2 regions of the Variovorax sp. Soil_C_19 genome follow, and region 1 is predicted to be linked to the other one. Evidence: riboswitches for the same ligand, from Rfam matches in the RefSeq annotation. Region 1 holds a riboswitch; the other holds the start of a gene.
The links. Region 1 has a riboswitch for glycine ahead of gcvT (glycine cleavage system aminomethyltransferase GcvT). Riboswitches for the same ligand answer to the same signal wherever they lie in the genome.
Positions count from the first base shown of each region.

Region 2: linked by a shared signal. The riboswitch ahead of AC3A6R_RS19895 (D-amino acid dehydrogenase) and the one ahead of gcvT (glycine cleavage system aminomethyltransferase GcvT) in region 1 are both predicted to bind glycine.

Region 1 covers NZ_JBDGIV010000019.1:4,707-16,683, reverse strand. Annotated here, with positions in the region: gene AC3A6R_RS24565 (Bug family tripartite tricarboxylate transporter substrate binding protein) at 1-617, opposite strand, end outside; gene AC3A6R_RS24560 (amidase) at 673-2,145, opposite strand; partial or broken gene AC3A6R_RS24555 (LysR family transcriptional regulator) at 2,262-3,164, shown strand; glycine riboswitch at 3,200-3,290, shown strand; glycine riboswitch at 3,303-3,417, shown strand; gene gcvT (glycine cleavage system aminomethyltransferase GcvT) at 3,465-4,637, shown strand; gene gcvH (glycine cleavage system protein GcvH) at 4,676-5,047, shown strand; gene gcvP (aminomethyl-transferring glycine dehydrogenase) at 5,124-8,033, shown strand; gene AC3A6R_RS24535 (hypothetical protein) at 8,059-8,307, opposite strand; gene AC3A6R_RS24530 (DUF3014 domain-containing protein) at 8,401-9,342, opposite strand; gene AC3A6R_RS24525 (NAD(P)H-dependent flavin oxidoreductase) at 9,482-10,531, opposite strand; gene AC3A6R_RS24520 (Pr6Pr family membrane protein) at 10,568-11,254, opposite strand; gene AC3A6R_RS24515 (helix-turn-helix domain-containing protein) at 11,304-11,977, opposite strand, start outside.
Region 2 covers NZ_JBDGIV010000011.1:74,684-86,660, reverse strand. Annotated here, with positions in the region: gene rfbA (glucose-1-phosphate thymidylyltransferase RfbA) at 1-661, opposite strand, end outside; gene rfbD (dTDP-4-dehydrorhamnose reductase) at 691-1,581, opposite strand; gene rfbB (dTDP-glucose 4,6-dehydratase) at 1,578-2,648, opposite strand; glycine riboswitch at 2,742-2,838, shown strand; glycine riboswitch at 2,842-2,947, shown strand; gene AC3A6R_RS19895 (D-amino acid dehydrogenase) at 3,036-4,352, shown strand; gene AC3A6R_RS19890 (FIST signal transduction protein) at 4,384-5,664, opposite strand; gene AC3A6R_RS19885 (PhaM family polyhydroxyalkanoate granule multifunctional regulatory protein) at 5,711-6,370, opposite strand; gene AC3A6R_RS19880 (aminotransferase-like domain-containing protein) at 6,459-7,874, opposite strand; gene AC3A6R_RS19875 (LysE family translocator) at 7,976-8,575, shown strand; gene AC3A6R_RS19870 (DMT family transporter) at 8,572-9,516, shown strand; gene AC3A6R_RS19865 (aminotransferase-like domain-containing protein) at 9,555-10,775, shown strand; gene AC3A6R_RS19860 (DJ-1/PfpI family protein) at 10,781-11,413, shown strand; gene AC3A6R_RS19855 (LysE family translocator) at 11,439-11,977, shown strand, end outside.

The sequences.
Region 1 (11,977 bases):
ACCTGCACCTGTCCGCCCATCAGCGCCGTGAGGCTCGGTGAACTGCCGTTGTACGGCACATGGACCATCTGGATGCCGGTCGCCGACTTGAGCATCTCGCCGCCGAAATGCACCGACGAGCCGGTGCCGAAGCTACCGTACGAGAACTTGTCGGGCGCAGCCTTGGCCTGGGCCACGATGTCCTTGAGCGAACTGCCCGGCGTGTCGTTGCCGGCCACCAGCAGCAGCCCCATGTCGGCCACCAACCCGAGCGGCGTGAAGCTCGCGAGCGGGTCATACGGAAGGTTCGGGCGGATCGCCGGGTTCAGCGTGAGCGTGGTGCTGGCGCCCAGCAGCAGCGTGTAGCCGTCGGCGGGCGCCTTGGCCACCAGCGAGGCCGCGACGACCGTAGACGCACCGGGGCGGTTTTCGACCACGATCGGCTGCCCGAGCTTCTCGCCCATCGCGTTGGCCATCAGCCGGCCGAGGATGTCGGTCGCGCCGCCCGGCGAATAGGGCACCACCAGCTTGATCGGACGATCGGGAAAGCCCTGCTGGGCCAGCGCCATCGCGGGCACCGCGCATGCCGCGGCAGCGACGAACGCAAGGGAGAGGAAACGGGAACGACGGAGAGACATGGCGGTGCAAAGCTCCAGTTGGCAGGCAAGAAAAACGGAAGAGGCGAGACGGCGGTCAGCCGAGCAAGGGGCTTCGCACCCGTGCGTGACCGCTGGCCTCGTCGTAGGCATGGCCGATCTGCAGCACGGCCGCGTCGGCCTGCACCGGGCCGATGATCTGCAGGCCGGCAGGCAGGCCGCCGGCACCGAAGCCGGCGGGCGCCGCCAGTGCCGGCAGGCCGGCCATGGTGGCGGGAACCACTGCCTGCATCCAGCGGTGGTAGGTGTCCATCGCGCGGCCGCCCACCTCGTGCGGCCAGTCGAGCACCAGGTCGAAGGGGAACACCTGCGCCGATGGCATCACGAGGAAGTCGAACTGCGCGAACAGCCCGCGCAGTGCCTGGTACCAGGCCGAGCGCGTGCGCGCGGCGTCATACACCTGCATGCCGCTCAGCTGCAGGCCGCGCTCGATCTCCCACACCGCCTCGGGCTTGAGCAGCGCGCGCCGTGCCGGGTCATGGTAGAGCGCGGCATTGGCGCCCGCCACCGCAAAGCTGCGCAGGTCGATCCAGGCGCGCCACAACTGCTCGAGGTCGAAGGCCGGCAGCACCGCCTCGACGCTGCAGCCGGCCGCCTCGAAATGCCGCAGCGCCGCGGCGCAGGTGTCGAGCACGCCGGGCTCGGTGGGCAGATGGCCGCCCAGGTCGCCGAGCCAGCCGATGCGCGTGCCGCGGAAGTCGCGCGCCAGCGGTTGCAGGAAGTCGCTGCCCTTCGCCTGTCGGTGCGTGAGCGGCAGCCGGGCGTCGAAACCGGCCTGCACGGCCAGCAGCATGGCCAGGTCGGGGATGTTGCGCGCCATCGGACCGGCGACGCTGAATTGCTGGAAGAAGACCTCTTCGGTGGGACCGTGCGGCACGCAGCCGATCGAGGTGCGCAGGCCATACACGTTGTTGAAGGCCGCCGGCGTGCGCAGCGATCCCATCATGTCGGAGCCGTCGGCCACCGGCAGCATGCGCAGCGCCACCGCCACGCCGGCGCCGCCGCTGCTGCCGCCTGCCGAGCGGGCCGGGTCGAAGGCGTTGCGCGTGGCGCCGTACACCGGGTTGTAGGTGTGGCCGCCGAGCCCGAACTCGGGCGTGTTGGTGCGGCCGACGAACAGCGCGCCGCCGGCACGCATGCGTTCGAACACCACCGCGTCGGCCGGCGTGACCTGGCCACGGAAGATCGGCGAGCCGCGCGTGGTGACCATGCCGGCCACGGGCATGATGTCCTTCGGCGCCTGCGGGAAGCCATGCATCGGCCCCAGGCTGCGGCCCTGCCCCAGTTGGTCGTCGCGCTCGCGGGCCTGGGCGTGCAGCGCATCGCGGTCGGCGTGCGCCACGATGGCATTGACCACCGGATTGAGCCGGTCGATCTGCGCCAGGTAGGCATCGAGCACTTCGACGCACGAGACCTCGCGCGAATGGATGGCATGCGAAAGCGCTGTGGCGCTGAGTTCCACGATGGCCGAAGCCACCGGCGCCGGCGTGGCCGATCGGGGTTTGTGCATGCCTCTCCTGCGGAAAAATGACGGGACGAAGTCAGAATAAGCGCCCGCCAGCCATACGACAATCGCCGTTTGTTGCAAGAATCGTTGCGTTTTACGCAAACCTAGGAAGGTTTTCGATGCTGTCCGACCGACTGCAGGACACGGCGCTGCGCTACTTTCTCGAGGTGGTTCGCAGCGGCTCCGTGAGCGAGGCCGCCTCGCGGCTCAGCGTGTCGCCCTCGGCCGTAAGCCGGCAGGTGGCGGCATTGGAAGAACTGCTCGGCGTGCCGCTGTTCGAGCGGCACGCGCGCGGCATGGCGCCCAGCGCCGCCGGCGAACTGCTGGCCGCGCATGCGCGCCGCGGCGCGATGGAGGCCGACCGCGTGGTGTCCGACATCCAGGCGCTGCAGGGTCTGCGCCGGGGCCTGGTGCGCCTGGCCAGTTCGTCCGGCTTCGCCATCGAGTTCCTGCCCGGCGCGATGGCCGAATTCCGTGCCCGCCACCCTGGCATCCTGTTCCACCTCCGCGTGGTGGCGCCGGCCCAGGTAACCGCGGCGGTGCGCAATGGCGACGTGGACATCGGCCTCACCTACAGCCGGGCTGCCGAGCGCGACATCCAGGTGCAGCACATGCAGGCGGCGCCCGTCCACGCGATCATGCGGCCCGACCATCCGCTCGCGCGCTTTTCCACCGTCACGCTGGCGCAGATGCATCCGCATCCGATCGCCCTGCCAGAGCGCGACAACACGGTGCGCCAGTTGTTCGACATCGGCTGCAGCCAGCGGCGGCTGGTGTTCGACCCGGTGCTGGTCAGCAACCATTTCGAGTCGCTCACCAACTTCGTGCTGCACGGCGGCGGCCTGTCGATTTCGGGCGAGGTGACGGTGCGCGACCGTGCGCGGCGCGGCGAGCTGCATGCCGCACCGATCCGCGAGCGCGGCATGAACGGCCGCGCCGTCGAGGTCCAGACCCTCGCCGGACGCACGCTGCCACAGGGCGTCAGCGCCTTTCTCGACCATCTGCGTGCGGAACTGCCGCCGTCCCGCGCGGCCGGCCCGCAGCGCGATCCACTACACTCGCCGGGTCAGGAGAGAGCTTCGCCACGCGAGGCCGCCGAAGGCGCAGGGAACCCCCGAACGCTCAGGCAAAAGGACTGACACAGCGACAGCGAACGCCGTCGCTTCCTTGCTGGAGAGAGGCCGTTGCAGCGCGCGTTTGCGGCGACGGCCCACCGAAGGAGCAAACCCCGATCGTGGGGCGAATCTCTCAGGTAAAGCGGACAGCAGGGGTGGCCCATGGCTTGCGCCATGGAATTCGACTGCCCCTTTGGAGAGTGCCCCGTGGCTGCTTCCGCTGACCAACAACAACCATTGCTCAAGACCCCGCTGCACGACCTGCACGTCGAGCTCGGCGCCCGCATGGTGCCGTTCGCCGGCTATTCGATGCCGGTGCAGTACCCCGCCGGCCTGATGGCCGAGCACCGCCATACGCGCGAGCAGGCCGGGCTGTTCGATATCTCGCACATGGGCCAGTTGCGCCTGGTCGGGCCCGACGCCGCCGCCGCCTTCGAGACGCTGATGCCGGTCGACGTGATCGACCTGGCCCCGGGCAAGCAGCGCTACGGCCTGCTGCTGAACGACGAAGGCGGCATCCTCGACGACCTGATGTTCTTCAACGAGGGGCACGGCTCGCTCTTCGTGATCGTCAACGGCGCCTGCAAGATGGCCGACATCGCGCACATCCAGCAGAAGATCGGCGCACGCTGCGAGGTGCAGCCCCTGCCCGACCACGCGCTGCTCGCGCTGCAGGGGCCGCAGGCCGCCGCGGTGCTCGCAAGGCTCTCGCCCGGCGCCGAGCGCTTCGTGTTCATGACCGGCGGCGCAGTGCAGATCGGCGGCATTCCAGCCTTCGTCACGCGCAGCGGCTACACCGGCGAAGACGGCTTCGAGATCTCGGTCGCCGGCCGTGACGCCGACGCCCTGGCCCGCCTGCTGCTCACCCAGGCCGAGGTCAAGCCGATCGGCCTGGGCGCGCGCAATTCGCTGCGGCTCGAGGCCGGCCTGTGCCTTTACGGCAACGATATCGACACCACCACCACGCCGGTCGAGGCCTCGCTCAACTGGGCGATCCAGAAGGTGCGCCGCGCGGGCGGCGCGCGCGAAGGCGGCTTCCCGGGCGCGGCCCGGGTGCTGGCGCAGTTGGCATCGGCCACGTCGGGCGCGGCCGGCCGCACCGACCACGACACGCTCACGCGCAAGCGCGTTGGCCTGGTGGCGCTCGAGCGCATACCGGTGCGCGACGGCACGGTGCTGCAATCGTTCGAGGGCCAGGACATAGGCCTCGTGACGAGCGGCCTGCTCGGCCCCACGGCCGACCGCCCGGTCGCGATGGGCTACGTGGCCATGGCCTTCGCCGAGCCCGGCACGCGCGTGCAGGCCATCGTGCGGGGCAAGCCCGTTCCGATGGAAGTCTCGGCCATGCCTTTCGTGCCCACGCGCTACTACCGCGGCTGAGCTCGGCATTTCATTTTTTCCACGAGGAGTTTTTTCACATGACCATCAAGTACACCAAGGACCACGAATGGGTCTCGGCCGAAGGCGACGCGGCCACCGTCGGCATCACCGTGCATGCGCAGGATGCGCTCGGCGACGTGGTGTTCGTCGACCTGCCCGACGTGGGCAAGACCTTCGCGCAGGGCGAAGTGGCCGGTGTCGTCGAATCGGTGAAGGCCGCGGCCGACGTGTTCATGCCCGTGTCGGGCGAGATCACCGAAGTGAACGAGGCGCTGCGCGCCGATCCTTCGCTCGCCAACAGCGACCCGCTGGCCGCGGGCTGGTTCTTCAAGGTCAAGCTCAGCGAACCTGCGCAGCTCGACGCGCTGCTCGACGCCGCCTCCTACGACCAGTTCGCAGCCGAGTCCTGATGCACCGCTGAAGACGGGCTGGCCGCACGCGACGCGTCCGGCAGCCCCGCCCTTGCCTTTTCCCCCCGACACCGCCATGCCCACCCCTTCCCTCCCCTCCCTGCAAGAACTCGAGAATGCCGAGGAATTCCTCGCCCGCCACATCGGCATCGATGCGGCCGACGAAGCGCGCATGCTGCCGGTGATCGGCTCGGCCACGCGTGCGGAGCTCATCGACGGCATCGTGCCCGCGGCGATTCGCCGCGCCCGCCCGATGCGGCTGCCGGCGCCCGCCAGCGAAGCGGACGCGCTGGCCGAGATGAAGGCCATCGCGGCGAAGAACAAGGTGTGCAAGAGCTTCATCGGCCAGGGCTACTACGGCACCCACACGCCCGGCGTGATCCTGCGCAACGTGCTCGAGAACCCCGCCTGGTACACCGCCTACACGCCCTACCAGGCCGAGATCTCGCAAGGGCGCATGGAGGCCCTGCTCAATTTCCAAACGATGGTGTGCGACCTGACGGGCATGGCCATCGCCAACGCCTCCATGCTCGACGAGGCCACGGCCGCGGCCGAGGCCATGACGCTCGCCCGGCGCAGCGTCAAGAGCAAGAGCAACGTGTTCCTGGTCTCGGGCGACTGCCATCCGCAGACGATCGAGGTCATCCGCACGCGTGCCGCGCCGCTGGGCATCGAAGTGAAGGTGAGCACGGCGTCCGAGACGCTGCCGCACCTGATGGCGAGCTGCGACTTCTTCGGCGTGCTCGCGCAGTACCCGGCCACCACCGGCCATGTGCACGACCTGCGCCCGCTCGCGGGCCATGCCCACCAGTGCGACGCCGCCTTCTGCGTGGCCGCCGACCTGCTCGCGCTCACGCTCCTCGCGCCGCCCGGCGAATGGGACGCCGACATCGTCTGCGGCACCACGCAGCGCTTCGGCATGCCGATGTGCAACGGCGGCCCGCACGCGGCCTACCTGGCCTGCCGTGACGAATTCAAGCGCTCGCTGCCCGGCCGGCTGGTCGGCGTGAGCGTCGATGCGCACGGGCGTCCGGCCTACCGCCTCGCGCTGCAAACGCGCGAGCAGCACATCCGGCGCGAGAAGGCCACGTCCAACATCTGCACCGCGCAGGTGCTGCCGGCCGTGGTGGCGAGCATGTACGCCGTCTACCACGGACCCGACGGCCTTACGCGCATCGCGCAGCGCGTGGCCGCGCTCACCGCGATCCTCGCGCAAGGCTTCGCGCAGATGGGCCGCGAAGTGGTCAATGCCACCGCGTTCGATTCGCTGACGATCCACACCGGCGACGACACGCAGAAGATCGTCGAGCGCGCCGAGGCCGGCGGCATCAACCTGCGCCAGCGTCTGCAGCAGCACCTGGGCATCTCGCTCGACGAGACCACCACGCGCGCCGACATCGAGACGCTCTGGGCGCTGTTCGTGCCCGCCGGCACGCCGATGCCGCGCTTCGACGAACTCGCCGGCACCGCGCCGCGACTGCCCGACGACCTGCGCCGCACCAGCGCCTTTCTCGCGCACCCGGTGTTCAACACGCACAAGAGCGAGACGGCGATGCTGCGCTACATCCGCAGCCTGTCCGACAAGGATCTGGCGCTCGACCGCAGCATGATCCCGCTCGGCAGCTGCACCATGAAGCTCAATGCGACCAGCGAGATGATCCCCATCACCTGGCCCGAGTTCGCGAACATCCATCCGTTCGCGCCCGCCGAGCAGCTCGCGGGCTACGCCCAGCTCGACGCCCAGCTGCGCGCCTGGCTCTGCGAAGCCACCGGCTACGCGGGCATCAGCCTGCAGCCCAATGCGGGCTCGCAGGGCGAATACGCGGGCCTGCTCGCGATCCGAGCGTTCCAGGAAGCCAACGGCCAGGGACACCGCAACATCTGCCTGATTCCGTCGTCGGCGCATGGCACCAACCCCGCGAGCGCACAGATGGTGGGCCTGCAGGTGGTGGTGACGGCCTGCGACGCGCAGGGCAACGTCGACATGGACGACCTGAGGCGCGCCTGCGAGAAGCACAGCGCCAACCTGGCCGCGGTGATGATCACGTATCCCAGCACGCACGGCGTGTTCGAGACCCGCGTGAAGGAACTCTGCGAACTGGTGCACGAACACGGCGGCCGCGTGTACGTCGACGGCGCCAACATGAACGCGCTGGTCGGCGTGGCCGCGCCCGGCGAATTCGGCGGCGACGTGAGCCACCTCAACCTGCACAAGACCTTCTGCATCCCGCACGGCGGCGGCGGTCCGGGCGTGGGGCCGGTGTGCGTGGTCGAGGACTTGGTGCCGTACCTGCCGGGGCATGCGACGGCCGGCGCCGCGGGCAATGGCGTAGGCGCCGTTTCCGCTGCGCCCTTGGGCAATGCCGCAGTGCTGCCGATCAGCTGGATGTACTGCCGAATGATGGGCGCCAAGGGCCTGCAGGCCGCCACCGAGACCGCGATCCTGAGCGCCAACTACATCAGCGCGCGGCTCAAGGAGCACTACCCCACGCTCTACGCCAGCCCCAACGGGCATGTCGCGCACGAGTGCATCCTCGACCTGCGCCCGCTCAAGGAGACCAGCGGCGTCACCGCCGAAGACGTGGCCAAGCGCCTGATCGACTACGGCTTCCACGCGCCCACGCTGAGCTTCCCGGTGCCGGGCACCTTGATGGTCGAGCCGACCGAGAGCGAACCGCTGGCCGAACTCGATCGCTTCATCGACGCGATGATCGCGATCCGCGGCGAGATCCGCCGCATCGAGGAAGGCGTCTGGCCAAAGGACGACAACCCGCTCAAGCATGCGCCGCACACCGCCGCCAGCCTGGTTGCGAGCGAATGGACGCATCCGTATGCGCGCGAACTCGGCGCCTATCCGCTGGCCGCGCTGAAGGACGCCAAGTACTGGCCGCCCGTGGGCCGCGTCGACAACGTCTATGGCGACCGCAACCTGTTCTGCAGCTGCCTGCCCGTGGGCGATTACCAGGAAGCCGAAGCCGCCGCCTGAGCGCTTGGCGGCCTCAGCCGCCGGTTCAACCTTCGCGGCGGTACATGGCCCACTTGACGGTCAGCAGGTCGGCGGCGATCTTGGCGGCGTTGACGCCGGCGTAGTCCTGGGAGGGGTCGAATTCGAAGCCCTCCCGGTAGCGCCGGACCTCGCCGTAGTCGGCATCGAAGGTCATCGGACCCATGAGTTCCGTCGGGTCCGTGCCGGCGGGAAGCGCCAGGAATTTCGCGGGATCGGTAGCACTCTGGTAGAGGTCGACGCTCATCAGGCTCATACGGTGGTCCTCGAAACGGCTTGGATTTCGTGAAGGCCGATCATCTGCGCCATCGCCGCCGCGCGCAATCGGCCCGCGCCTACACGGCGCGCGTCAGGGCTGGCCGGCCTTCTTCGCCACCGCACCCGTCGCGACCTGCTGGCGGAAGCTGCGCAGGCTCGCCTTGAGCTTGCGCTCGTTCTCCAGGCCCACGCGCACCATGATCTTCTGGCCCGCCGAGAGCGATTCGAGCGCAGGGTCGACGTATTCGTAGCGCACCCACGGCCGCTGCGACGGCACGCTGCCCTTGACCTCGACGAGCCGCACGCTCACCGGGCCCGCGGGCTCGGGCGCCTGCAGCAGGTGGTCGATCACCGCGATCAGGCGGTCGTTGAAATAGCGCCCCGGATAGCCGAGCTCTTCGTACGCCTGCTGAAACAGCGGGTAGAGCCGCGCATACACCTTGGCCGCCTTCGCCGAATCGACCGACTGCGTCAGTTGCACCAAAGCGGCATAGCGCGCGCTGTTCTTCGCGTCGATCACCTCGGCGTTGCCCTGCCCCGCGGTGATGAAGCGCTGCCCGGTGGGGTGGACCGGCCACCGGCTGGCGGGCGCCTGCTCGCGCGGGAGGTTGTCGACCGTGGCCACGAAGCGGCGCACCACGCCGTCGGGCAGCAGGAACTCGGCCGCGTTGCGGCTGCCGAGCAGGTCGGCCAGCGCCTTGCTCACGCGCGAATCCGAATCAGCCACCGGCGGCAGCCCCGCGTCGGGCGGTGCAAGCCCTTCGAGCGGGTTCTGCGGTTCGAGCAGCTCGGGCAGCGGCGAGAGCGGCGGCAGCACCAGGCCGTCGTTCGGCGTGGCGGCCATGGGCGGCGAAGGCGCGAGCGCCTCGGGCTGCTGTTGCTGCTGCTGGTACCAGCGCCAGCCGAAGAACGCCGCCACCAGGGCCAGCAGCAGGATGACGACGATGAGGCCGGTGGGTGTTTCGCGCCGCGGCCTGAACTCGGGGGCGTCGGAATGGTTGTCGCGGAGGTCGGAGGGATCTCGTTCGGGCATGTCGGCGGTTTCCTTTTGCAAAGAGCAATGGGAGACGAGCACCGATGGTGCACCAAATCGACGCCGTAGCGCCTCCTCCCGCTCGTAACGCGGTGTGACCCGTTCACCGCGTCGAAGTTCAGCCCGGCGCGATGTGTCTTCAGGCCAGGCCGTGTGCCAGCGCACGCGTGATCTCGGCGGCCGGCAGGTCGCGGCAGCCCATGGCGTTCTGCCCCGACCAGAGCGGCGAGAAATCACCGCTGCCCTGCGCCTCCGCCTTGGCCCGCAGCGGCGCGATGGCCGAGGTGGCGAGCGGAAACTCGGGCGCCGCCGCGCCGATCGGTCCGAGATCGCGCATCACGCGGTTCACGATGCCGCGCGCCGGCCGGCCGGTGAAGAGATTGGTCAACGCCGTGTGGCGCGCTCCCTCGCTCTGGAGCGCCGCGCGGTGCAGCGCGCTGGTGGTGGCCTCGGGCGCGAGCATGTAGGCCGTGCCCACCTGCACGCCCGCTGCACCCAGCGCCATGGCGGCCCTCACGCCATCGGCATCGGCGATGCCGCCCGCGGCGATAACCGGCAGCCGGACCGCGCGCACCACCTGCGGCAGCAGCGCGAAAGTGCCGAGCTGCTTGGTCAGGTCGTGCGAGAGGAAGTGGCCGCGATGGCCCCCCGCTTCGAGCCCCTGCGCAATGACCGCGTCGACGCCCTGCGCCTCGAGCGACAGCGCCTCGTCGACGGTGGTGGCCGATGCAAGGATCTTCGAGCCCCAGCCGCGCACCTGCGCCAGCAGCGCTTCGTGCGGCAGCCCGAAATGGAAGCTCACCACCGGCGGGCGGAATTCGGCGAGCAGCTCGGCCACTTCGGCGCTGAAGGGGTTGCGCCCCGGACCGGTCGGAATGGAAGCGGCATCGATGCCGAACTCGCGGTAGTAAGGCGCCAGTGCCTCACGCCACATGGCTTCGCGCGCCGCGTCGGGCGCGGGCGTCACATGGGCAAAGAAATTGACGTTGTAAGGCTTGCCGGTGCCTGCGCGGATGGCCGCCAGTTCGCTGCGGAGCGCGTCGTTGCCGAGCATCGCGCAAGGCAGCGAGCCGAGCCCGCCCGCGTTGCTGACCGCGATCGCCATCGCGCTGCCCTGGATGCCGGCCATCGGCGCCTGGATGAGAGGAAGCTCGGTGCCGAGGAGTTGCTGCAGTGTGGTCTTCGTCATGCCGCGATTCTGCGACGAAGCCGAAAACCCTGGGGCTCAGGAAGCCGGCGCGGGCGGCAGCTGCTTCTCGAGCCAGCGCAGGCCGAAGGCCATGGCCAGGAACACCAAGGCCACCGCCGCCGAGTTGAGCAGCGCGCGCGCCAGGCCGATCTTCGCCACGTCCATGAACGGGTACGGATACCAGTCGACGAACGCGCCGCGCACGAAGGTGTAGCCGATCCATGCCAGCGGCAGCAGCATCGCGCGGCCGATGGTGCCGCGGTCGGTGCGCGGGCGCGGGCCCACGAAAAGCCAGCCCAGCACCGCGCCGAGCGGGGTGACGGTGTGCAGCAGGAAGTTGGCCAGCTCGCCCGACGGCGTCAGGTCGCGCAGCCCCGTGAGCACCGTGTGGAACACCACGCCCGTCACCGCGATGCAGAGCACCGCCGTGAGCCGCAGCACGCGGAACACGCGGCCGTCATGCGCAGGCCTGAAGACCAGCAGCGCGCAGACGCCACCGATCAGCAGGTTCGAATCGATCGTGAAAAAGCTGAACAGCCGCACCAGCCTTTCGAGCTGCGTCGGCGCGAGGCCCGGCCCGTGAATGATCGCGGTGGCGAGCTCGAGCCCCACGCCCCCGGCTGCCGCGAGCGCGACCACCGCGTGGAGCAGGCGCGCCAGCGCCAGCGGGCCCCATGCGGCCTGGGGCGAGACGGGGTTGTCGATGTTCGTGGGCGTGGGCATCGGGCGCGTCCGGCGGTGGATGGGATAGCGGCGAAGCTACACCATGTCGTCAAGCCCTGCCTTGCTGCACCCCACGCTCCGGCAACATCAGCGCAAACAGCTCGTTGCGAAAGTGAATCCCGAGCCGGCTAAAAGCCCGGTTGCGATAGGTCTTGACCGTCGGCAGCGCGAGGCCCATGTCCGATGCAATGCCCTCCTGCGTCATGCCGCGCAGCAGCCGCAGGCAGACGTTGAGTTCCTGTGGTGTCAAGGCCGGGCAGCGGGCATGCAGCCGTGCGCGGAGTTCGTGCGCCGTGTCGGCGCGTGCCAGCGCGATGTGCTTGCGCGTGAGCGCCATCAAGAGGCGCCCGGCGGCGCCGAAGTCGGCGAGTTGCGCATCGCTGAGCGGGCGCTGATGGGTGTGCCGATAGAAATTGACCGCGAACAGCGCGCCGGCGTCGTCGCCCTCGTCGTATGCCGCGGGATCCTCTTCGACCACCGACACGCGCTCCACCACGCCGTGCGCCTCGTAGATCTTCGCGCGATGCTCCGGCGGCACCTCGGGTGCCGTGATGTGGCACACGCGCAGCGGCTGCGGCACGCTCGCCTCGCGCAAGGTGCGGTCGCTGCGGATGGGTCCCGAAAGGTAGGCGCGCCAGCAGTCGCGGGTGGTGTCGGGCACGCCCCGGCTGCCGCTCAGGAAGATGGCCGGCCGCGACCCCGTGCGGTAGACCGAGAACGAGC
Region 2 (11,977 bases), on a different contig from region 1:
TGATCTGCACGTTGAGCTGGCCAATGTCGAGGTAGGCCTGGTTGACCGCCGTGATCTCCAGCTCGCCGCGCGCGCTCGGCTTCACGGCCTTGGCGATGTCAACCACCTGGTTGTCGTAGAAGTACAGGCCCGTCACGGCGTAGCTGCTCTTGGGCTTGGCCGGCTTCTCTTCGATGCTGCTGGCCTTGCCCTCGGCGTCGAAGGCCACCACGCCGTACCGCTCAGGATCCTGCACGTGGTAGGCGAAGACGGTCGCGCCCTTGTCCTTGGCATCGGCACCGGAGAGCAGATGCGCGAGGTCATGCCCGTAGAAGATGTTGTCGCCCAGCACCAGCGCGCTCGCCTCGTTGGCCACGAACTTCTCGCCGATGATGAACGCCTGCGCCAGACCATCGGGGCTGGGCTGCACCGCGTACTGCAGGTTCAGGCCCCATTGGCTGCCGTCGCCCAGCAACTGCTGGAAACGAGGCGTGTCCTGCGGCGTGCTGATGATGAGGATGTCGCGCATGCCGCCGAGCATCAGCGTGCTCAGCGGGTAGTAGATCATCGGCTTGTCGTACACCGGCAGCAGCTGCTTGCTCATCGCGAGCGTGGCGGGATGCAGGCGGGTGCCGGAGCCGCCGGCCAGGATGATGCCCTTGCGTTTTGTCGTCGTGGTCATTGTTGGGTCTTCTTTCCCTTTTCTTGTGTTCAGAGCGTCTCGCGCAGCATGCGTGCCACGCCGTCCTGCCATGGCGGCAGCCGCAGGCCGAAGGTCGATTGCAGCTTCGTGGTGTCGAGGCGCGAGTTGTGCGGACGCCTGGCGGGCGTGGGGAAGGCGCTCGTGGGCACGGGGTCGACCGCATCGGGCCCCGCCTTCAGCTCGACGCCGGCCGCCTTCGCTTGCTCGATGACGAAACGCGCATAGCCATGCCAGGTGGTGACGCCACCAGCCACCGCGTGATAGAGGCCCGCCTTGGCGGGGTCCTGCAAGGTCGCGCGGATCGCATGCGCGGTCAGGTCGGCCAGCAGCTCCGCGCCGGTCGGCGCGCCGAACTGGTCGTCGATGACGGTCAGCTTGTCGCGCTCCTTGGCCAGGCGCAGCATGGTCTTGGCAAAGTTGCCGCCGCGCGCCGCATACACCCAACTGGTGCGGAAGATCAGGTGCCTCGCGCAGTGTGCGGCCACCAGCTGCTCGCCTTCGAGCTTGGTGCGGCCATACACGCTCAAGGGGCCGGTCGCATCGTCTTCCTTCCAGGGCGTGCTGCCGCTGCCGTCGAAGACGTAGTCGGTCGAGTAATGCACCATCAGCGCCCCAACCTGTTGCGCCGCCTCAGCCACGACGCCCGGCGAGGTGGCGTTGAGCTTGCGCGCGAACTCGGGCTCGCTTTCGGCCTTGTCGACGGCCGTGTGCGCCGCCGCATTCACTATGACATCGGGTCGCACCTTGCGCACCGTCTCGGCGAGTTGCTCGGGCCGGCTGAAGTCGGCGTGAAGCTCGGTGCTGTCGAAGTCGAGCGCGACGAGTTCGCCCAGCGGCGCCAGGCTGCGCTGCAGCTCCCAGCCGACCTGTCCGCCCTTGCCCAGCAACAGCAGCTTCATGCAGCGTCCTTCGTGTCGTACTGCTTCTCGACCCATTCGCGGTAGGCGCCGCTTTGCACGTTGCGCACCCATTCGCCGTTGGCCAGGTACCACTCGACGGTCTTGCGGATGCCGGTGTCGAAGGTCTCGGCCGGCTTCCAGCCGAGCTCGCGCTCGAGCTTGCGCGCGTCGATGGCATAGCGCCGGTCATGGCCGGGACGGTCGGTGACGTAGCTGATCTGCTCCTTGTAGGGCTTGCCGTCCGCGCGCGGGCGCAGTTCGTCGAGCAGCGCACACACCGTGTTGACGATCTCGATGTTGGGCTTCTCGTTCCAGCCGCCTACGTTGTAGGTCTCGCCGAGTCGGCCGGCTTCGAGCACGCGGCGGATGGCGCTGCAGTGGTCTTTCACGTAGAGCCAGTCGCGTACCTGCATGCCGTCGCCATACACCGGCAGCGGCTTGCCGGCGAGTGCATTGACGATCATCAGCGGGATCAGCTTCTCGGGAAAGTGGAACGGCCCGTAGTTGTTCGAGCAGTTGGTGGTGACCACCGGCAGGCCGTAGGTATGGTGCCAGGCGCGCACAAGGTGGTCGCTCGCGGCCTTGCTGGCCGAATACGGGCTGTTGGGCTCGTACTTGTTGTCTTCGGTGAAGGCGGGATCGGTCTTCGAGAGCGAGCCATAGACCTCGTCGGTCGACACGTGCAGGAAGCGGAACGCGGCCTTCTGGTCGGCCGGCAGCGCGTTCCAATGGCCGCGCACCGACTCGAGCAGCCGGAAGGTGCCGAGCACGTTGGTCTGCACGAAGTCCTCGGGGCCGTGGATCGAGCGGTCCACATGCGATTCGGCGGCGAAGTTGACCACCGCGCGGACCTTGTGTTCGGCCAGCAGGCGATCGAGGAGCGCGCTGTCGCCGATGTCGCCCTGCACGAAGATGTGCCGGGCATCGCCCTTGAGGGAGGCGAGCGTCTCGAGGTTGCCCGCGTAGGTCAGCTTGTCGAGGTTGACGACCGGTTCATCGCTCTGCGCGAGCCAGTCGAGTACGAAATTGGCGCCGATGAAGCCGGCGCCGCCGGTTACCAGGATCATGGAGTCCCCTGCTGAAATGGAACGATCGCCACCCGGCGATTGAACAGGCGATTATCCCATCGGGCCAGGGCGATCATGCCGCCCGCATACAATCGCGCCACTGCAGGAGAGCGGACAACATGCGTTGTCCCACCGAAGGCGCAAACTCCCATAAACGCTCAGGTCGGCCGAAGAGGCCTGTACTGCACCAACTGACACGCCGTCTGGAGAGACGTCACCCCGCGTGACGCGCCGAAGGAGCAAACCCGCTGCGGGCGCAGCGGGTGAATCTCTCAGGTACCGAGGACAGGGGGAGCGGCAACTTGGACGGCGATCGTCCGGTTGCTCGCTATGCAAAGCACAGCGACCCCGCCGCCATCCAAGCGCACCTCGAAAGAAGTACCTGAAATGCGCGTGATCGTTCTTGGCGCCGGCCTGCTCGGCGTGACCTCGGCTTATTACCTTCAACAGCTCGGCCACGATGTGACCGTGATCGACCGGCAGGCCACGCCGGCCGCAGAAACCAGCTTCGCCAATGGCGGGCAGATCTCCGTCAGCCATGCCGAACCGTGGGCCAATCCGGGCGCCCCGCTCAAGGTGCTGCAGTGGCTCGGCAAGGAAGACGCACCGCTGCTGTTCCGCGTGCGCGCCGACATGCGCCAGTGGCTCTGGGGCCTGCAGTTCCTGCGCGAATGCACACCGGCGCGCACCCGGCACAACATCGAGCAGATCGTGCGGCTGGGCACCTACAGCCGCGAGGTGCTGCAGCAGCTGCGCCGCGACACCAGTCTGGCGTACGACCAGCGCACGCAAGGCATCCTGCACTTCTACACGACCCAGAAGGAGTTCGATGCCGCCCTCGCGCCGGCCAAGCAGATGCGCGCGCTGGGCTGCGAGCGGCAGGTGATCTCGGCCGACGAGGCCGTGGCCATCGAGCCCGCGCTCGCGCACATCCGGCCGAAGCTGGCCGGCGCCACCTACACCGCGGAAGACGAGTCGGGCGATGCGAACCTCTTTGCGCGCGAACTCGCCAGGCTCGCCGCAGCGGCCGGGGTGAAGTTCCTCATGAGCCACACGGTGACCGCGCTGCGCGAGGCCGGCGGCCGGCTCGACCATGTCGAGGCGACCGACCCCGAAGGCCGCTTCCAGCGCATCGGCGGCGATGCGTTCGTGCTCGCGATGGGCTCGCTGAGCCCGCTCGTCGCGGCACCGCTCGGCATCCGCCTGCCGATCTATCCGGCCAAGGGCTACTCGGTGACGCTGCCGGTCAAGGACGCCTCGAAGGCGCACCAGGTCTCGCTCACCGACGACGAATTCAAGCTCGTGTTCTCGCGCTACACCTCGCCGGGCGCCGAGGGGGGCGACCGCCTGCGCATTGCGGGCACGGCCGAACTCAACGGCTACGACCGCGACCTGAACCGCGTGCGCTGCGAGGCCATCGTGCGGCGCGTCGAAGAACTGTTCCCCGGCGCCGGCGACACCACACAAGCGCAGTTCTGGACCGGCCTGCGCCCCGCGACGCCGAGCAACGTACCGATGATCGGCAAGACGAAGCTGCCGAACCTGTACCTCAACACCGGCCACGGCACGCTGGGCTGGACGCATGCCTGCGGATCGGGCAAATCGATCGCGCGCATCGTGACCGGGCTCGCGCCCGAAGTCGATTTCGCGTTCACGGGAATGCCGCGGCCGGCGCACGGGGTCATGGCGGCGGCCGTGGGCTGAGCCAGGGCCGACCGAACACGGACTTCGGCGTTCAGTCGGCGGCCGCAAACACCGTCAGCACGCCGGTGTACCCATACAGCCGGTGCCGCGCGATCTCGCCGGCCGCGAAGAAACCGACCAGCGGCACGTCGCCGAGCGCATGCCGCACGATCTGCAGCTCGGCGCCGGGTGCGCCGAAATGCGGACCGCCGCGCCCCGAGCAGCTCACGTACACCGCGCCGGCGATGCGGCGTGCCGGATGCGGCGCGGCCTCGGCCTCCCCGGCCGCCACGGCGCGCGCGGTGGCCAGCGTCTGCTCCTCGGGCTCGAGCTCTTCGCGGATCTCGGCGCAGATGCGCATCAGGTCCGCACGCGCGGCCTGCGCGTTGCGGCGGCAGAAGCTCAGCCGCATGCCGGCTTCGGCCACGTCGGCGATCGCCACGCCGCGGCGCGTCGGATCGAGCCCGATGATGTGACGCACCAGCACGTCGGCGCCCAGGTCGCCGGTACGGCGGATGCCGTCGCTGCCCGCATCGGCCAGGCCCACCAGCGTGTTGCGCACCGCGTCGATGGCCTCCTGCGGCCGTTCGAGCGACACCTGCAGCTCCGCCAGCAGCACGTCGAGCGCCGGCTCGCCGTCGAGTTTGAGCAGCAGGTTGCCGTCGGCCTCGGTGATCACGCGCTCGCGCCCGGCCCCCGCGCGCAGCGGCTGGCAGCCCTGCGTGACGCGCGACACCAGCCGCACGCCCTCGCCGAACACCACGCCCGACATCCCGCCCGAGAACACGCCGCCCGCGGCGCCATGGCCGCGGATGTTGCCGTTGCCGCCGACCGCGAACTGCAGCGCGCCGGCCCGGCCCGACGACAGCCCGCCGAACAGGTAGCCGGTGTCGGTGCGGCCCGCCATTTCACCGATCAGTTCGGGCAAGTCGGGTGTCGCGGGGTCTGCATGCACGAGCGCGGTATGGGCCTCGAAACCGCTCATTTCCGAGCTGCCGAGCGGCGCGACGCCCGAGAACACGCGGTACTGGTCGCTCGGCAGCGCGCACAGCATGAGGCTCAGGCCGGGCTCGTCGAAGTACTCGGCGTTGTTGGCCGCCACGCCGACGCCGACCGTGCCCGACCAGTCGGTCACTTCGGGCAGCTCGGCACTCAGGTGATCGAGGATCTCCTGCGCGTCCGAGGCGTAGTGATCGGTGATGTAGAGCAGGCCGAGCGTCGGCGACGGGGCGTATTCGGGCAGCGCCATCTGCGCGCGCAGCTGCGCCAGCACGAGGCCGGCGGCCATGCGCCATTGCGGATGGGTGGCGTGGCCGGAAGGAAACAGTTTCATGGTGCGTGCCTTCCGTTCTTTTTCTCGAAGGAGAGCATGTAAGAGATCAACGCCCGCCGGTGGTTCGCTTGCGCGTGGCGGTGGGCGTCTTTTTGGGTGGGGTTTTCTTCGCAGCGGCCGTCCTGGCGGCGGGTTTCTGCGTTGTTGCGGACGGGCTGCCGCGCATGGCCTTGCCGACCGCATCGGCCATCGGTTGCGCCATGGCGGGCACCTTGAGCTGGGCCGCGTCCTGCAGCGCCGAGTTCGCGATCTGCTGGAACTGCTCGGTCAGCGAGCCCCACCACTGCATCGGATCGACCACGCCGGGCGCCGGCGCTTCATCGGCCCCCGCCGCAGGCTCTGCCGCTACCGACCGGGGCACGGCGGCAGCGGGTTCCGCGGCCGCCTGTTTCGAGAAGGCGCTCGCGATGTCCTCCATGCGCACGTTCATGCCGCGCAGAGTCGAGAGCGTCATCTTCTGCACCTCCAGCGCCTGGACCGTGGCCTTCAGCGCATGGCCGTTCTGCTCGAGCCAGTACTGCACCGTCTTGAGTTCCTGGATGCGCTTGTCGAGTTCTTCCACGCTCAGCGTGGGCGCCACCCAGCTCGCCAGGCTCGGCAGCCCGGGGGCGGCCGCCGGGTTTGCGCCGCCCCCGGCGAGGTTCTTCAGAAAGTCGAACCCGGGGACGAACTGGCTGAAATCGAAGGGCTGGCTGGCGTTGCTCATGAGGCGGTCTCCGAAGGGGTTGTCCTGTGGTGCCAGCTTACTCCAACGCACGGCCTTTTCGCCCGCGCGGACAAGCGTTGCGCACGGGTCAAAGCTCCGCGCGCACCTTGCTGAACACCTTCCAGAAGGCCGCATCCTGCGAGGTCGCGAAATTGATGCGCATCAGCGTGCTCGGGGGACGCCGCGCATGGAACAGCGAACCCGGCGCCAGCAGGTAGCCTTGGTCGAGCATGCGCTGCGTGAGCGCGTCGGTGTCGACGCCCGTGTCGACCCAGCCGAACAGCCCCGCGGGCTCCGACGCGAAGCGGCAGCCGTGCGCCATCGCAAGCTTCACCGCGCGCCCGCGTGCCCCGTCGAGACGGATGCGCACACGCTCCGAATGCCGACGCAGCTGGCCCTGGTCGATGCACCACGACAAGGCCCGCTCGAACAGCGTGGGCGTGGTCAGCGTGGCCAGCAGCTTGGTCTCGAGCAGCCGATCCTTCAGCTCGGCCGAGGCCGCGAGATAGCCGATGCGCCAGTTGGGCGCGAGGATCTTCGCGAAGCCGCTGACGTAGATGGTGCGCTGCAACCCGTCTAGCGCGCAGAGCCGCGTCGCATGCTCGGGCGCGAGGTGGCTGTAGGTGTCGTCCTCGACGATGTGGAAGTCGTGCTCGTTGGCGAGCTTCAGAATCCGGTGCGCGCTGCCCGGCGTGAGGCTGTAGCCGGTCGGGTTGTGCAGCACGCTCACGCTCACGAAGAGCTTGGGGCTGTGCAGCGCGCAGTACTGGGCCATCACCTCGAGGTCGGGCCCGTCGGCGCGGCGCGGCACCGGAAGAATGCGCATGCCCATCGCCTCGAGCCGCGCAAACTCGAGCGCCCATCCGGGCTCCTCGACCATCACCGGATCGCCCGCGCGCAGCAGAGTGCGGCTCACGATGTCGAGCGCATGCGTGGCGCCCACCGTCGTCACGATCTGGTCGGGCGCCGCGGGCACGTTGATGCCGACGAGCCGGTTCGACAGGCTGCGTCGCAGCGCGGCATCGCCCGACGGTTCGCCGTATTGCAGCGAGAGTTCCTGCAGCGCCGCGGTGTTGGTCATGCGGCGCACTGCCGTCGGCATGAAGGTCGAGGCCATCCAGTCGGGCGGAAACACGCCCATGCCGGGCTGCGGCTTGTCGCTCGGCCGGTGGAACATGCTGCGGATCAGCGAGCTCGCGTCGGCCGGCACGCGCGATCCCATCATCTGCATGACCCTCGGCGCCACGCTGGCCGAGCGGGCGTCCTGGGCGGGCCCCGCATCGCGCACATAGAAGCCGCGCTGGCGGCGCGCCTCGATCAGCCCCTGCGCCAGCAGCTGGTCGTAGGCGGCGACCACGGTGTAGGGGCTCACGCCCTGCTGGCGCGCGCATTCGCGCACCGAAGGCAGGCGCGCACCGGGCGGCAGCAGCCGTGTGCGGATGCGCTCCGCCAGCCGGTCGGCCAATTGCCCTGTCAGCGACTGGGTGGGGGTTCGTGTCAACATCTGCGCGGCGCCTGTGTCGATGGGAAGACCAATACAGTGTCAGCGCATGTGTGCATAACTGTATTGGAACTGTAATGGTCCCAAAGTTTAGAGTGTAAGAAATGAACTGGCAAGAATTCACCGCATTGCTGGTGCTGGCCACCGCGATGAGTTTTTCGCCGGGGCCCAACACCACGCTCTCCACCGCGCTCGCAGCCAACGGCGGCCTGCCGCGCGCCATGCGCTTCGTGATCGCGGTGCCGGTCGGCTGGACGCTGCTGCTGGTGCTGTCGGCAGCCGGCATCGGCGCGCTGGTGGTCGCGGTGCCGTCACTGCGGCTCGCCATCAAGGCGCTCGGCATCGGCTACCTGCTGTGGCTCGCCTACAAGCTCAGCGGCAGCGCCACCCTCGGCAAGGCCGACGGCCAGAGCCTGTCGATCGGCTTCGGCCAGGGCGTGATGCTGCAGTTCGTCAACATCAAGGCCTGGCTGCTCGCGCTCACGCTCGTGGCCGGCTGGATCGCGGGCCAGCCCGATCCGCTCGGCCGCTTCGCGATCGTGGCGCCAGTGATGGTGGTCTACGCCTTCGCCAGCAACTTCGTCTATGCGCTCGCCGGTGCGCTGCTGCGCGGCTGGCTTGCCAAGGGCCGGCGCCTGCTGTGGTTCAACCGCGCGATGGCGCTGGTGCTGGTGCTCACCGCCGGGTGGATGCTCGGCGTATGAAGCGGCCCGCCATCAAGGACGAGACGCTCGGCATGTGGCTCGGCGTGATCGGCGTGGCGCTGTTCGCGGTCACGCTGCCGATGACGCGGCTTGCCACCGGCACGCAGGAGGCGCCCCAGCTGTCGCCCTGGTTCGTCACGCTCGGGCGGGCCGCGCTCGCGGGCCTGCTCTCGACGGTGTTCCTGCTTGCCACGCGCTCGCCGCGGCCGGCGCCGCACCAGTGGAAGCCGCTCGGCATGGCCGTGCTCGGCAACGTGATCGGCTATCCGCTGCTGCTGGGCTATGCGCTGCGCGTGGTCACGGCCAGCCACGCGGCGGTGGTCACGGCGCTGCTGCCGCTCGTGACCGCGGCCGTCGCGGCCTGGGTGCTGCACCAGCGCGCACGGCTGGGCTTCTGGCTCTGCGCCATCGCTGGCAGCGTCCTGGTGGTGCTGTTCTCGCTGCTGCGTGCAGCCCAGCAGGGCCACGGCTTCGGCTTCGAATGGGCCGACCTGCTGCTGGTGGGCGCCGTCATCGCGGCATCGGTCGGCTACATCTACGGCGCCCAGGTGACGCCCTCGCTCGGCGCCGAGCGCGTGATCTGCTGGGTCTGCGTGATGGCACTGCCGGTCACGCTGCCGGCCACGCTGGTGCTGTGGCCGCAGACCCCGATCGCCGCGTCGTCCTGGGCCGGCTTCGTCTACGTCGGCGTGTTCTCGATGTGGATCGGCTTCTTCGCGTGGTACCGCGGGCTCGCGCTCGGCGGCGCGCTGCGCGTGAGCCAGACCCAGCTGCTGCAGCCCTTCCTCTCGATCCTCGCGGCCATCCCGCTCTTGGGCGAACCGCTCGACGTGGTCACCCTCGGCTTCGCCGCCGCCGTGGTCTGCACCGTCGTGCTCGGCAAGCGGCTGTCGCAGCCGCAGCCCGCCATCGCCAGCCCGGCGCGCACCGCCACACCCTGAATCCGCACCGCATACCCTCTGCCTGAAAGAAGAACCCCATGGACTGGAAACTCGCCGCCCGCGCCGCCAAGATGAACCCCTCGGTGCTGCGTGAAATCCTCAAGGTCACCGAGCGCCCCGGCATCATCAGCCTGGCCGGCGGCCTGCCTTCGCCCAAGACCTTCCCGATCCAGGCCTTTGCCGATGCCTGCGCCGAGGTGCTGCACAACGACGGCCAGGCGGCGCTGCAATATGCCGCGAGCGAAGGCTATGCGCCGCTGCGCCAGGCGGTGGCCGACATGCTGCCGTGGAACGTCGATCCCGCGCAGGTGCTCATCACCACCGGTTCGCAGCAGGGCCTCGACCTGGTGGCCAAGGCGCTCATCGACCCGGGCAGCCGCGTGCTGGTGGAAACGCCCACCTACCTCGGTGCGCTGCAGGCCTTCGGCCCGATGGAGCCGACGCCGGTGAGCGTGGCGAGCGACGACGACGGCGTAGTGGTCGACGACCTGATCGCCAAAGCGCGCCCGGGTGCCGACGATGCGGCGCGCTTCGTCTACCTGCTGCCCAACTTCCAGAACCCGACGGGTCGCACCATGACCGAGGCGCGGCGTGCGGCCGTGTCGGCCGCGGCTGCCGCGGCGGGCTTGCCGATCGTCGAAGACAACCCTTATGGCGAACTCTGGTTCGACGAGGCGCCGCCGCTGCCGCTGACCGCGCGCAATCCCGAAGGCTGCATCTACCTCGGCTCGTTCTCGAAGGTGCTCGCGCCCGGGCTGCGGCTCGGCTTTTTGGTGGCACCGAAGGCCATCTACCCGAAGCTGCTGCAGGCCAAGCAGGCGGTCGACCTGCACACGCCGATCTTCACGCAGCGCATGGTCTGCGAAGTGATGAAGGATGGTTTTCTCGATCGCCACGTGCCGACCATCCGCGCGCTCTACAAGCGCCAGCGCGATGCGATGCTGGCCGCGCTCACGCGCGAGATGGCGGGGTTGGATGTGAAGTTCAACGCCCCGCTGGGCGGCATGTTCCTCTGGGCCCGCATGCCCGAGGGCATCGACACCGTGGCGCTCCTGCCCAAGGCGGTGGAGCGCAACGTGGCCTTCGTGCCGGGCGCGCCGTTCTATGCGGGCCAGGGCGATCCGCGCACGCTGCGGCTGTCGTTCGTGACCGCGAGCGTCGAGGAGATCGACACCGCGATCGCCGCGCTCGCTGCCGTGCTGCGCGAAGAACTCGCCGCGCTCGGCACCCAACGCACGCTGGCGCCCGAACCGGTCTGAGAGCCATGCACATCGCCATCCTGACCTTCGACGGCTTCAACGAACTCGACTCGCTGATCGCGCTTGGCGTGCTCAACCGCGTGAAGCGCCCGGGCTGGCGTGTGACGCTGGCCTCCCCCTCGGCCACGGTCACCTCGATGAACGGCGTGACGCTGCACGCGACCTCGACACTCGAGGCCGCCTGCGAGGCCGAGGCGGTGCTCGTGGGCAGCGGCATCCGCACGCGCGAAATCGCCGCCGATCCCGCCATCATGGGCGTGCTGCGCCGGCTCGACACCACGCGGCAGCTGATCGGCGCGCAGTGCTCCGGCACGCTGCTGCTCGCCAAGCTGGGGCTGCTGGGCACGGTGCCTGCCTGCACCGACCTCACGACCAAGCCGTGGGTGCAGGAAGCTGGCGTCGAGGTGCTCAACCAGCCTTTCTTTGCGAGCGGCAACGTGGCAACCGCGGGCGGATGCCTGTCGGCGCCCTACCTCGCGGCCTGGCTCATCGCGCGCAGCGAAGGCGTCGAGGCGGCAAGAAGCGCGTTGCACTATGTCGCGCCGGTGGGCGAGAAGGACGACTACGTGGCGCAGGCCATGCGCAACATCGCGCCGTACCTGCCGCAGGCTGCGACAACCGCAGCCGCAGCGGCCTGAGAGACGCATTGCTGCAGGTCACGCCATGATCAGCCTCGCCACGCTCGCGCTCTTCCTCCTGGCCGTGCTCGCGCTGTTCCTGTCGCCCGGGCCGAACATGGCCTTCGTGCTCTCGCACGCCGTGGCGCACGGGCCGCGCGGCGGATTTGCGGCGGCGCTCGGCATTTCGTCGGCCGACCTGGTGCACACGCTCTTTGCCGCCACCGGCGTCACCGCGCTGGTGGCGGCATGGCCGCCTTCGTTCGACCTGCTGCGCTATGCGGGTGTGCTGTACCTGTTGTGGCTGGCGCTGCAGTCGCTGCGCAGCAGCAGCAACAACGACCGCGGATTGCCCGCCGGCACGCGCGTGCGGACCTCCGCCTTCGCACGCATCGTGCGCATGGCCTTTTTCAACAACCTGGTCAATCCGAAGGCGCTGCTGTTCTTCATGGTGTTCCTGCCGCAGTTCGTCGACCCGGCGCGCGGCAGCGTGTCCTTGCAACTGGTGCAGCTCGGCGTCATGCTCTCGGCTGCCGCGCTCGCATTCAACACGCTGCTCGGCGCATGCAGCGGGCAGGTTGGCCG